3 regions of the Corynebacterium riegelii genome follow, and region 1 is predicted to be linked to each of the others. Evidence: predicted binding sites of a transcription regulator. Region 1 holds the regulator's gene; each other region holds the start of a gene.
What was found. Region 1 encodes LexA, which represses DNA repair genes until DNA is damaged. Its sites were predicted from a motif close to CGAACANNTGTTCG; they were not measured.
Positions count from the first base shown of each region.

Region 1 (4,291 bases):
ACGGTGGTGCCGGCCCCAGATTTCGCTGCTCGTGCCCTGCCCCTGCTTGAAGAGGGCATCCCGCTTGACGACGCTTTGACGAACGCCCTGCGCTCCCTCGGCGCCAGCGGCATTAATGCCTCAGACTTCCGGCCGGACGCGCTGCCTGGACACTTGCGGATGACGTATGCGGCAGTGGATCGCCGCGGCGACATCATTGACAGTGATAAGGATCTGGATGCGCTGCGTCGCAGGCAGGCGGGCGGTATCCGTTCCTCGGTATCCAAACGCGCACGTGGCAGCGAGTCCGAAACGGTAAAGGCCTGGACTGCGGAAACCTTGGGTGCCGTGCCGGAAACTGTAACTACGGTTATTGACGGCAATGAGGTGGAAGCCTACCCAGCGCTGGAGGCAACTAAGGGTGGCGTGAAGGTGACGGTGCACCCCACGAAGGCAGCGGCGGATGCGTCGATGACCACGGCAACGCTGACTTTGCTGCTTCGCCAGATCCAGGTGTCACCACAACAGATGACGAAGGGGCTACCGCTTCGCCACAAGGTTGCGGTGGACCACTACCCCCATGGTGGTGCTGAAGGTTTGGTGGAAGATGCCCGCGTGGCCGTCATCCGTGACCTACTGCTTGCCCACGGTGGTGCCGTGCGCACCCCTGAAGAGTTTGACGCGCTGCTTGCAGAGATTAAGCCGAAGGTAGCCGGCGAGGTTCGCCGCATCGTTGTCGGCATTGCACCCGGTCTTGCGGACTTTGCCAATATGCGCGCAGAGCTTGCCAAATGGGAGGGCCCGGCGATTAATGATATGCGCAGTCAGCTGGACTTCTACCTGCCAAAGCACGCGATTACCCTGCATGGCGCTGGCCACTTGCAGCACTTGCCGCGATACATCGAGGCGATGTGGATTCGGCTTGAAGATATGAGTTTGGATCCGGACCGGGACGCGGATCGCCAGATGGTGATTGATGACGCAAAGCGTTACCTTGCCCAGAAGATGGCAACGCTTCCGGCGAACCGGAAAAAGTCGAAAGCCTACAAGGACATTCTCTGGCGGATTGAGGAGCTTCGAGTCAGCATCTTCGCACAGCGTTTGGGCACACCGCAGCCGGTGAGCCAGCGCCGAATTGAGAAGATGACTGACGCGTTGCGTTAGAGGTAGGGCGCTAGAGGTACTGTGCTAGAAGTCTTCGCGGTCTCTGCGGCGCATGAGACGGATCTCTGACTCAAAGTCGTCGGCGCTTTCGAAGGACTTGTAGACCGAGGCGAAGCGGAGGTAGGCCACCTCGTCTAAAGCGCGCAAGGGCTCAAGCACTGCCAAGCCGATCTGGTTGGCGGGCACCTGTGAGCTGCCTTGCGCGCGCACGGTCTCCTCCACCTGCTGCGCGAGGCGCTTGAGCGCATCATCTGACACGTCGCGGCCCTGGCAGGCGCGGCGCACACCGACAATGAGTTTGTCGCGGTCAAATGGCTCGCTCACCCCGTTTCGCTTGACCACCATCAGCACGGCCTTTTCAACGGTGGTGAAACGTCCCCCGCATTCTGTGCACTCACGGCGCCTGCGAATGGCTGCACCGGCCTCTACTGTGCGGGAGTCGGTGACACGAGAATGCGCGTTGTGGCAAAAAGGGCAAAACACAAGATCTAAGTCTAGCCCTGCCTGACAAAGCCCTAAGGCAGATTGAGACTAACGCGCCACAACAGGTGAAAGCTGCGCGATCTCTGCGGTAGTCGGTTCTTCACCACCACCGAACGCCCCACCGAACAGTGAGCCAATCAGTAGCGCCGCAGCCATCACCACCCCAACAAAGAGGCTTTCTCTACGTTCGTGCCCAGGTTCGAATCCATCTACAGCAGTCTCTTGAACCACCCGTGCAGGAGCGTTTTCTGCACGCAGTTGGCGGATGGAGCTGGTAGAAACCCGGCGGCCTTCCACAGGGGAAAGATCCCAGACCTCGGAAGCTACAGAGGTACGTGGGTGGGTATTGCGAATGATCGTGGTCATAGTTTTGTCTCCTTGTGATTATGTTTGGCTTCATCGTAGGAACGCAAGACACACGCCTTAGCTGGCTGCGCCCATACGTTCGAACGAGTACATGTTCGATTTATAGCAGGTGTTCGAACGCGTGTCCAGATTTTTCGCAAAATATCGAACAGACTTGCCTAACGTGGTAGTTTCACAACTAGGACCTTGGCTAGGACCTTTGCTAGGACCTTGACAATTGAGCTATACGGACAGACAAGCACCAAAGGAGCACAGAACGTGGCACGAAAGAAGACAGACCCAAACAGCCTGGACATGAGCAAGCTGAGCGACCGCCAGCGCCGAATCCTCCAAGTCATTCAGGACGCGGTTGTACTGCGCGGTTACCCGCCAAGCATCCGCGAGATCGGCGATGCAGCAGGCCTGCAGTCCACTTCTTCTGTGGCGTACCAGCTCAAAGAGCTAGAGAAGAAGGGATTCTTGAGGCGCGATCCCAACAAGCCGCGTGCAGTGGACCTACGCCACCTGCCGGGCGCTCCAGCTGCCCGTAAGAAGGCCGCAGCCCCGGCTGCCCAGGATGCCCCTGAAGACGCGTCCAACGCGCGCTTTATTCCGGTTGTCGGCCAGATCGCCGCAGGCGCCCCCATCCTGGCTGAGGAGAATGTAGAAACCTATTACCCCCTTCCGGAGGAGCTGCTGGGCGATGGTGAGCTGTTTATGCTCAAGGTCGTTGGTGATTCCATGGTGGATGCGGCGATCTTGGACGGCGACTGGCTTGTGGTTCGCTCCCAGCCGGTAGCTGAAGAAGGTCAGATCGTTGCCGCGCTCATCGACGGTGAGGCAACCGCGAAGGTGTTCCACAAGGATTCTTCGGGTGTTTGGCTTCTGCCGCGAAATGACGCATTCTCCCCCATTAAGGGCGATGATGCGGAGATCATGGGCTTGGTCGTTTCCGTGTTCCGTGCACTCTAGGTTGCCGGTTGACTCTAGTATTGAGTAGCTAGAGACAACGAAAGGACTTGACCCCATGGCTTCAAAGACCGTGAAGGTGGGCTCCACAGTGGGCCTTCACGCCCGCCCCGCCACTGTCATCGCTGACGCTGCCAGCGAATATGATGACGATATTATTCTCACCCTGATCGGGGGCGACGATGAGGACGTGACTGACGCCGCGTCCTCGCTGATGATCATGGCTATGGGCGCGGAATTTGGTGATGAAGTCACGGTTACGTCAAACAATGCCGCGGCAGTTGACGCCATTGCCGCCCTTATTGCCCAGAACTTGGACGAAGCCTAGATCTTTCGCTGATGCTTCGCTCCTACCCGAATGTGTGGGGGTCGGCCACGTTGGCCGGCTCCCGCTTTTTCGTTGGGAAGCCTAAGCGGTAGCGCCCCTCGCCCACCGTGTTGTAGCACCAGCGCATAACCGGGTACACGATGATGACACCGACGGAGCCGAGCGCAATACCCTCCAGCGCCACCGGACCCGCCTGCAGCGTGAGGTTGCCAATGCCCACAATCAACGCAACTGCGGCGGCAGTGAGATTTACCGGATCAGTGAAGTCCACCCGGTTGTCCTGCCAGATGCGGATACCCAGCATGCCAATCAGTCCGTAGAGCACCAGGCACGCACCACCGAGCACGCCGACCGGGATGGTGAAGATGATGGCGCCGAACTTCGGAATGAACGCAAGAACAATGGCGAAGCAGGCCGCCACCCAGTAGGCGGCTGTGGAGTACACCTTCGTCGCCGCCATCACGCCAATATTTTCCGCGTAGGTCGTGGTACCGGAGCCGCCGAGGCCGCCGGCGAGGGTGGTGGCGATACCGTCGCCAATCAGCGCCCTGCCTTGCATCGGATCGAGATCCCTGCCAGTCATTTCGGAAACTGCCTTAACGTGGCCAACGTTTTCCGCAATCAGCACAACCAGCACCGGCAGCGTGACCAGAATGGCCGAAAGGTGGAACTCTGGCGTATGGAACTGCGGCAGGCCAACCCACGGCGCCGCAGAGATCGTATCCAGCGCGTCATCCGCCAATCCCCCGGTAAGCGCGGCAAAGACCCAACCGACAACCACGCCGATGAGGATGGACAGACGCGCCGTCATGCCGCGAGTAGCCACGGTGACAAGCACAATGGTGAGCAAGGTGACCCCGGCGACACCAGGTTGCGCTTCCACGTTTGCAACGGCAGTGGGAGCTAGGTTCAGCCCGATGAGCGCCACAATGGCGCCGGTGACAACGGGTGGCATGACCGCATCAATAACGCGTTTGCCCGCTGCTTGGACGATAAAGCCAACAATTATCAGCGCAAGCCCTG
Region 1 covers NZ_CP012342.1:528,914-533,204, reverse strand. The annotation lists gene hrpA (ATP-dependent RNA helicase HrpA) at 1-1,143, shown strand, start outside; gene nrdR (transcriptional regulator NrdR) at 1,168-1,626, opposite strand; gene AK829_RS02540 (hypothetical protein) at 1,675-1,992, opposite strand; gene lexA (transcriptional repressor LexA) at 2,287-2,943, shown strand; gene AK829_RS02530 (HPr family phosphocarrier protein) at 2,999-3,268, shown strand; gene AK829_RS02525 (uracil-xanthine permease family protein) at 3,291-4,291, opposite strand, start outside.

Region 2 (4,291 bases), 1.3 Mb from region 1:
ACCCCGCTAACACCTCCATCACCGCTTCAGAAACCGAGCCGTCCAGCACCACAACAACCTCATCCGCCGGACGTGTCTGCGCTGCCAGCGACTGTAAGCACACAGCCAACTCGTCCGCATCCGTGCCGCGGTACACGCTCATCAAAACAGCTAGTGAAGCCATGTCACAAAACCCTAGTCCCGTATCGTGTCTCGTACCGTGTCCAGCAGGTAGCGCCCGTAGCCGGACTTCATCACCGGCTCCGCCAAACGCTCCAGCTGCGCCGCGTCAATAAAACCCTCCCGGTACGCAGCCACCTCCGGGGAACCAATCACCGTGCCCGTACGCTTCTGGATGACCTCCACATACGCGCTGGCTTCACTCATGGAGTCAATCGTGCCGGTGTCCAACCACACATCCCCACGGTGCAGGCGGTGTACCTTCAGCTGGCCGCGCTTGAGATATGCGTCATTCACCGCAGTGATTTCCAGCTCCCCGCGCTCGCTCGGGGTAATTGACTTTGCAATCTCCACCACCGAGTTGTCGTAGAAATACAACCCCACCACCGCAAAGTTGGACTTCGGCGTTTCTGGCTTCTCCTCAATGGACAACACCGTGCCATCCGGGTCAAACTCCACCACACCATAGCGCTGCGGGTCCGACACCTCATACGCAAAGATCACGCCGCCATCCACATCGCGCGTCTCGCCCAGGATGCGGGTCAGCTCCGAGCCGTCGAAGATGTTGTCACCCAAGACTAGGGCCACCGAGTCGTCCCCAATAAAGTCCTTGCCGATGATGAACGCCTGCGCCAAGCCGTCCGGTGAGGGCTGCTCTGCGTAGGAGAGCATGAGACCGAGCTGGGAGCCGTCGCCAAGCAGCCGCTCAAATGCGGCCCTATCCTCCGGGGTGGTGATCACCAGGATCTCGCGGATGCCCGCGCTGATTAGGGTGGTCAGCGGGTAGTACACCATCGGCTTGTCATAAATGGGCATCAGCTGCTTCGAAATGCCCTGAGTAATCGGGTATAGCCGGGTGCCGGAACCGCCCGCGAGGATGATGCCCTTCATAGCAGCCTAGGGGTTAAAACGGCAGGTCAGGCAGTTGCTTGCGGACGTCCGCGAGCATCTTATCCACCTGCTCCTTATCCATCTGCAACGCCATATTCAGCAGTGCGGTGATAATGCCGATGACAAACAGGATGATGCCCGTCGTGCTCACCTCAGAGAAGTCACCCGAGGAAAACGCACGCAGAATTGTCAGCGTGTCGGACTTCTTCTCCGTGGTCGTCGGGGTGGGGGTCTTTGTGGACTTGGTTACCGTCACCGTTGGCTGGGTTGTCACGGTGGTGGTCACCGTCGAGCCCGGGGTGGGGGTTGCTGTTGGCGTTTCGGTGCCTGTTGCGGTTGCGGTTGCTGTTGCGGTTGGGGTCTCGGTTTCAGCGTCAGCGTTACTGACCAAAACAGTGGCGCACATGGCGGCTGTAGCCAGGCCAATTGCGGTGCGGGTGCGAATCATGCATGACAGTGTATGTCATCGATCGCCGCATGGTTGACTGATCGGTTGCGACATGACGGGCAAGCAGGTGCCTCGGTGTTCAACCTCTTGGGGTGACAGGTTTTGGGGCGGGGGTGTCTCCAGTTGGGCTCGGTGAGGTCTCGTTTAGCGGTGCGGTTCGAACGTTCGTTTGGCATTTTCTTATCGACGGACAGGGCGTGTGGGGGTGGCAGTCTATACTGAATGCAACCGCCAGCATGTGTGGTGAATGTGCATGCGGAAATAGTGCAATAAATGCTGGTTTACCCCTTGCGTATAGAACGGTTTGGCGGGTATAATTAGGGGTACGAAACAACGGGAACATAGGGAACACAACACTGGGGGTAGACCGTGGGCGAACCATACTTCCGCACACAGCGACCAGAAGATGCACGCAGCATCCGCAGTCAGATCATTCGCGACACCTACTGGGATGAATTCGCTCGCTTCACCACACCTGGGGCAAGCATTGATATTGATGACTTCGACGTAGAAGTAGTGGCCATCAAGCAAGCAACAGGCTGGGGTAAAGGTGAAATAGAACAAGCGATCTTCTCCCATGCACGCCTACAACACTTACCGAAGCTACGTGCCCTCCAGGCCAAGACGCGTGTGATGGATCTGCAGCATTTACGCGCCATCGATACGGTGCTTGCCGAACTTGGGCCAGAGATTACCGAGGAAGCGTATGCCGAATTCGATGAGATGTTGACTGCTACGTTTACCCCAACACGAGCCGGGCAGAACACCCCGCAAACCACGACGATTACTCGTCGTATCCGGGAGATGATTAAACGTATTGACCCAACCTGTGCCTACCAACCAAAAAGGCGCCAACAGCGAATGGCACAAGCACACGCTGCTGATGATGCGGTGACCTTTGAGGTGTCTGCACAGTCCGGCACAGTCAAAACACTGGTTACGTTGGCTACCAACCCGTTGACGGCACAGGTCGTGCGCGAGCATGTATTAGCGACTGCACGGGAGCACAAAACATCGATGGCTGATGCAATGGTGAAACTACTGTCCGGGGAAATCACCCCAACGAAAACGACCCTGCACGTGTTTGTCCCGAAGGACCGCGCACTTGGTGGGCCAGCGTACGTACTAGGGGTTGGGGAACTGACTCCGGAAGCAACCGCAGTACTGGATGACCTGCTGGCGTCAGCGAAGGTCACCGAAGTGGATATGGGGGCAGAACTTCAAGCCCATACGGATAGCTACACCCCAACGGAAGCAATGCGACGAGTCGTCTGCGCACGCCACACGCACTGTGTGTTCCCGGGATGCAACGTCCCGTCACTGAGGTGCCAGTTGGATCACCGGATTCCGTTTGGCCAGGGTGGCAAAACCACACCGGGAAACCTGTACCCGTTGTGTCAAAAGCACCACAACCTGAAAACCGATAAGCGTGGTTTCTACGTCCCGGACCCGGATACGGGTGAAATCTTGTGGCTGTTTGCCAACGGCACGTATGAAACCTGCACCCCAGACAGCTTGATTGCACACAACACGAACGCCGCGGCCCCACGGTGGAAGAGCAACCTTGAGCAAGTGTGCCAGCGTCGCAGCCGAGTGGCGCAGTTCTACGCCAAAGGCCACAAAATACTGGACGATTTTGATAACCACCACAACCTTGAACAAGCCGACGCGCAGATCGCAGCGCTGGAGGAAGAATACGGCCTTCACTTCCCGATCAAGGCGGTGTTGCCGGAGCCGTTGCCAAAAGAACCCGATTTTTCCGAACCACCATTCCCCGACCCAGAAGATGCCTACGGCTGGTCGGAAAACTACGACCCAGCAGAACTGGTCGATACCCGACCCCAATAAGGGAATGCAGGTAGCCAGGTTCAGAACCGAAAAACAGCCCGTTTTTCCGAAGGGGCACGGGGCTGTCGTGGCTTCAGGCAATGCGGGCGCTCGCAAGCAACGAGCTCCGAAACGTGTCAGCCAAAAACGCAACTACAGATGCGCAGCAAGGTGGATAGCAAGTGCCGCACGCCAATTCATCGGCTGGAACCCGGTCGCCTTGATCTTGCTCAAATCCAGCGTGGAGTGCACTGGCCGCGGCGCTTCCGGGCCGGCAATCTCGGCATACTGCTGGGTGGTCACAGGTGTTACATCCGCAGGATCCTTACCCACGCCCACGAAAACCGCCATAGCCATCTCATCCCGACCCACCGCATCACCATCAGACGACAGGTTGTACACGCCAAACTCCGCCTTCGTCCGTAGCAGGTGATCGATGCCCTTGGCCAGATCTTCCGTCCAGGTGGGGCGGCCCACCTGGTCCATGATCACGTTCACGCTCTTGTCTGCAAGGGCAAGCTTGGCCATGGTGTCCATGAAGTTCGCGCCGTCGCCAAACACCCAGGAGGTGCGGATCACGTAGTGGCGCCTCGCGGTCTGCGCCGCCGTATCGCCCGCCGCCTTGGAAGCCCCGTACGCCGACAGCGGGCTGGCGTGCTCGGCTTCGGTGTGGACTTCGACGGTGCCGTCGAAAATGTAATCGCTGGACACGTGTACCAACGTCAAGTCGTGCTCATTGGCCACCCGGGCCAGCGCCGCCGGCGCATCCGCGTTCACGGCCCAGGCGGTCGCGCGGTCAGATTCTGCGCCGTTGACGTCGTTATACGCAGCGCAATTCACAATCGCGCTGTAGCCCGAGAAGTCAAAGCCCTCCGGAATCGCCGTGATGTCAAACTCCTCGCGGGTGACATATTCCGCACGATCCTCGCCCCACAATTGACGCAGCGCCCTGCCAAGCTGCCCGTT
Region 2 covers NZ_CP012342.1:1,820,695-1,824,985, reverse strand. The annotation lists gene AK829_RS08880 (glycosyltransferase) at 1-163, opposite strand, end outside; gene rfbA (glucose-1-phosphate thymidylyltransferase RfbA) at 175-1,050, opposite strand; gene AK829_RS08870 (hypothetical protein) at 1,064-1,498, opposite strand; gene AK829_RS08865 (HNH endonuclease signature motif containing protein) at 1,868-3,346, shown strand; gene AK829_RS08860 (sugar nucleotide-binding protein) at 3,479-4,291, opposite strand, start outside.
Region 2: a site for LexA is predicted at 1,657-1,670, ahead of AK829_RS08865 (HNH endonuclease signature motif containing protein). Genes of this name have one in related genera too.

Region 3 (4,291 bases), 1.2 Mb from region 1:
TGTGGACGAGATGGGTGGGGCTGTGACGGTGAGCCTCAGCCCGTTCAACACGCAGGCGGATGTGGTGCAGCTGACGCGCACCGTGGCCAGCCTGGCTTAGGGCGGCTAGACCTTCAGGATGATTTTGCCAGTGCTGTCGCCGGAATCGAGCAGGTCGTGGGCCTTTGCGGCGTCTGCAAGCGGGAAGGTGGCGGTGATATTCGGCTTGATGCTGCCAGCTTCAATCAGCGGCCACACGGTTTCCACGGTGGAGGCCACAATCTCCGCCTTCATCGGACGCGGGCGGGCGCGCAGCGTGGTGGCGTGCAGCGATTGGCGGCGCGGCATCATCCGACCCAGGCTGATCTCGCCCTTCGCCCCGCCCTGCAGCGCAATGACCACCAGCTGCCCATCCATCGCCAGCGCCTTCACGTTCGGCTCCAGGTAAGGCCCGCCGACCACGTCGAGGATGGCGTCGGCCCAGCCCTTGAGCTCCTCGTCAAAGTTCTGCTCGCGGTAGTTGATCACGTGGTCCGCGCCCAGCTCACGGCAGTATTCCACCTTCTCCGCACTGCCGGCGGTGGTGGCCACCTCACACCCCAGCGCCTTGCACAGCTGGATGGCAAAAGAGCCGATGCCTCCCGAACCGCCGTGGATCAGCACCCTCTTTGGTGTGCCGTCCGCATGCGGCTTATCGACGCCCACGAGCATCCCCAAATTCGACCACACCGTACAAGCGACCTCTACAACCCCCGCCAGTTCCTCCAACGTGAGATTTTCTGGCTTTGGCGTGAGCTGGCCTTCCGGCACCGCGACGTATTCGGCGTAACCGCCGCCAGCCAGCAGGCAGCCGACCTCTTCGCCCTCTTTGCGGCCGGTGGTGCCTGGGTCCACGATGACACCCGCGCACTCAAGGCCGATGATCTCGGATTCACCCTTCGGCGCCGGGTACTTGCCGGCCGCCTGGACCAGGTCAGCGCGGTTCACGCCGGCGGCCGTGACCTTGACCAGCACCTCGCCCTCTTGGAGCTGCGGGGTGGGGGTGTTGCAAAGTTCAAGGGAGCGCGGGCTTTCCGCGTCCGTGAGCTGGATAGCTTGCATGGTTGTATTTGCTGGTGCGTTCATGGGTGCGTTCATGCCAGCCCAGAATACTGCGATCGCGGGGGCGGCGTGTACAGTTACGGACTGTTGGAGACGTGGCAGAGCGGCCGAATGCACCGGTCTTGAAAACCGGCGAGGGTCACACCTCCGGGGGTTCAAATCCCCCCGTCTCCGCCAAATTTTTTGGGTGGGTTGGATAAGCCCGTGACATGGGGTGTTGCGGGTTCCGGCGGTTAAAATTGCGCGTTATTTGGTCGGGGGTTGGTGGTGCATTACACTGGTTCGAGGTCTGGAGACGTGCCAGAGCGGCCGAATGGGGCTCCCTGCTAAGGAGTTGCCCTCTTTGCGGAGGGCCGCAGGTTCAAATCCTGTCGTCTCCGCCACGCGCCCGTAGCTCAACGGATAGAGCATCTGACTACGGATCAGAAGGTTGGGGGTTCGAATCCCTCCGGGCGCACCAAACAAAAACCCTGGGAAACCAGGGTTTTTCTGTTTCCTGGGTGTTTGTTCGTGTTGGGAAACCACATTTCACCCGCGCCTGACGGCCGCAAGGTTGATGTAAAGAACGCTGGACTGTTTTGAGGTTGACTCCAGTTGGCCTCAGTCAGGTACCGCTTGGCGGTGTGGTTCGAACGGTTGTTTGGCATTTTCTTATCGACGGACAGGGCGTGTAGGGGTGGCAGTCTATACTGAATGCAACCGCCAGCATGTGTGGTGAATGTGCATGCGGAAATAGTGCAATAAATGCAGGTTTACCACTTGCGCATAGAACAGGTAGGCGGGTATAATTAGGGGTACAAAACAACGGGAAAACAGGGAACACAACACTGGGGGTAGACCGTGGGCGAACCATACTTCCGCACACAGCGACCAGAAGATCCACTGAGCATGTTTAGTCAAGGTATTCGTGATATTTACTGGAATGCCTTCGGTCACTTCGCCATACCTGGGGCAAGTGTTGATGACGTCGACCTGGAAGTAGTGGCCATGAGGGAAGCAACCGGCTGGACTAAAGGCTCGGTTGAGCAAGCGATCTTCTCCCATGCACGCCTGCAACACTTACCGAAGCTGCGAGCATTGCAGGCCAAGACGCGTGTGATGGATCTGCAGCATTTACGCGCCATCGATACCGTGCTTGCCGAGCTTGGCCCAGAGATTACCGAGGAAGCGTATGCCGAGTTCGACGAGATGTTGACTACTACGTTTACCCCAACACGGCCTGGGCAACACACTCCACAAACCACGACGATTACTCGTCGTATCCGGGAGATGATTAAACGGATCGACCCAACCTGTGCTTATCAGCCGAAGCGACGCCAACAGCGAGTGGCGCAGGCACATGCGGCTGATGATGCGGTGACCTTTGAGGTGTCTGCACAGTCCGGCACAGTCAAAACACTGGTCACGTTGGCGACCAACCCGTTGACGGCACAGGTCGTATGCGAGCACGTGTTAGCGACTGCACGTGAACACAAAACCTCCATGGCAGATGCGATGGTGAAACTACTTTCCGGGGAGATCACCCCAACAAAAACGACGCTGCACGTGTTTGTGCCGAAGGGTCGTGAGATTGGCGGGCCGGCCTTCGTGCCAGGGGTTGGGGCACTGACTCCGGAAGCCACCGCGGCACTGGATGACCTGCTAGCCACAGCGAAGGTCACCGAAGTGGATATGGAGGCAGAACTTCAAGCCCACACGGATAGCTACACACCAACAGAAGCAATGCGCCGAGTCGTCTGCGCACGCCACACGCACTGTGTGTTCCCAGGATGCAACGTCCCGTCACTGAGGTGTCAGTTGGATCACCGGATCCCGTTTGGCCAGGGTGGCAAAACCACACCAGGAAACCTGTACCCGTTGTGTCAAAAGCACCACAACTTGAAAACCGATAAGCGTGGTTTCTACGTCCCGGATCCGGATACGGGTGAAATCTTGTGGCTTTTTGCCAACGGCACGTATGAAACCTGCGCCCCAGACAGTCTGATCGCACACAACACGCACGCCGCGGCACCACGGTGGAAGTCAAACCTTGAGCAAGTATGTGCTCGTCGCAGCCGAGTGGCGCAGTTTTACGCCAAAGGCCACAAAATACTGGATGATTTTGATAACCACCACAACCTCGAACAGGCCGACGCCCAGATCGCAGCCTTGGAGGAAGAATACGGCCTGATTTTCCCGATCAAGGCGGTGTTGCCGGAGCCGTTGCCAAAAGAACCCGATTTTTGTGAACCACCCTTCCCGGATCCAGAAGATGCCTACGGATGGGTGGAAGACTACGACCCAGAAGAACTAGTTGACACCCGACCCGAGTAAGAGGATCCAGGTGGACCGATTCAAAAAACAGGCCATTTTTCCGGTGCGTAATTGTGACCGAGGTCGAAGAATTTCTTGAAAAAATAGGGAGTAGTCGCTGCAAGTCGTATCGCGCGGGGCCAGGGCGTGACTGCCAGGGCGTGACACCGGATTCCAACAACTAACTAGTCACCAGAGATCTACTATGGCATCGAGAGTTTGGCGGACTTCAGGCCATGGCAGGGTGAGATCGAGCGTGGTCGCTCGAATTCTGTTTCCCTGGATCCGGGTGTCTAAATCGGGATGCTCCTGCGCAGTTGTTTTCGCGTAGAGGAGCAGGCCACTTACTGAACCATCCTGCATCGTGTCGGCATTCTTCACATAGGTGAATAGCTGATACAGGTTCCCAGAATGGAGTGAAGCTTTTCCCCAGCGTCCGAGTTGGAGGGGGCTGCTGTAGAGCTTCGTGTCAATGATCAGTGTTCGTTGTCGGTCAGTGAGCGTGACGTCGGTGCGCATCGCTGGTAGCTGTGATGGCAACTCAAGGCCATCATCGACAGACCACACGACGTTTGAGGCGCGACTGTTGAGCTGAGGATAGTGAACAGCGAAGTACTCACGGACGAAGCGTTCGAAAAGATCGTTCAACGAGTCATCTGTTGCCCATGTCAACAGCGATTCGCCCGGTTCGTCTGAAGGCAATAGACCCTCCGCCAAGAACTGGCAGTACTGGATCAATGCTCGGTACGAGGAGTTAGTGCGCTGGTAGGGCAATGAATTCCAGTCGACTATGCGCAACGGGACATCCGATACACCGGCAAAGTGGCTGATTAGGCGTTTAAGGAAACGTTTGCGTTCCTGAGTAACTGAACCGTGTTGGATAAGGGTGTTCAATGCTGACTTCACTGCACGATTGTGT
Region 3 covers NZ_CP012342.1:1,931,505-1,935,795, reverse strand. The annotation lists gene AK829_RS09375 (aminotransferase class V-fold PLP-dependent enzyme) at 1-100, shown strand, start outside; gene AK829_RS09370 (NAD(P)H-quinone oxidoreductase) at 106-1,080, opposite strand; tRNA gene AK829_RS09365 (tRNA-Ser) at 1,170-1,257, shown strand; tRNA gene AK829_RS09360 (tRNA-Ser) at 1,372-1,463, shown strand; tRNA gene AK829_RS09355 (tRNA-Arg) at 1,465-1,540, shown strand; gene AK829_RS09350 (HNH endonuclease signature motif containing protein) at 1,921-3,393, shown strand; gene AK829_RS09345 (5-methylcytosine restriction system specificity protein McrC) at 3,562-4,291, opposite strand, start outside.
Region 3: a site for LexA is predicted at 1,710-1,723, ahead of AK829_RS09350 (HNH endonuclease signature motif containing protein). Genes of this name have one in related genera too.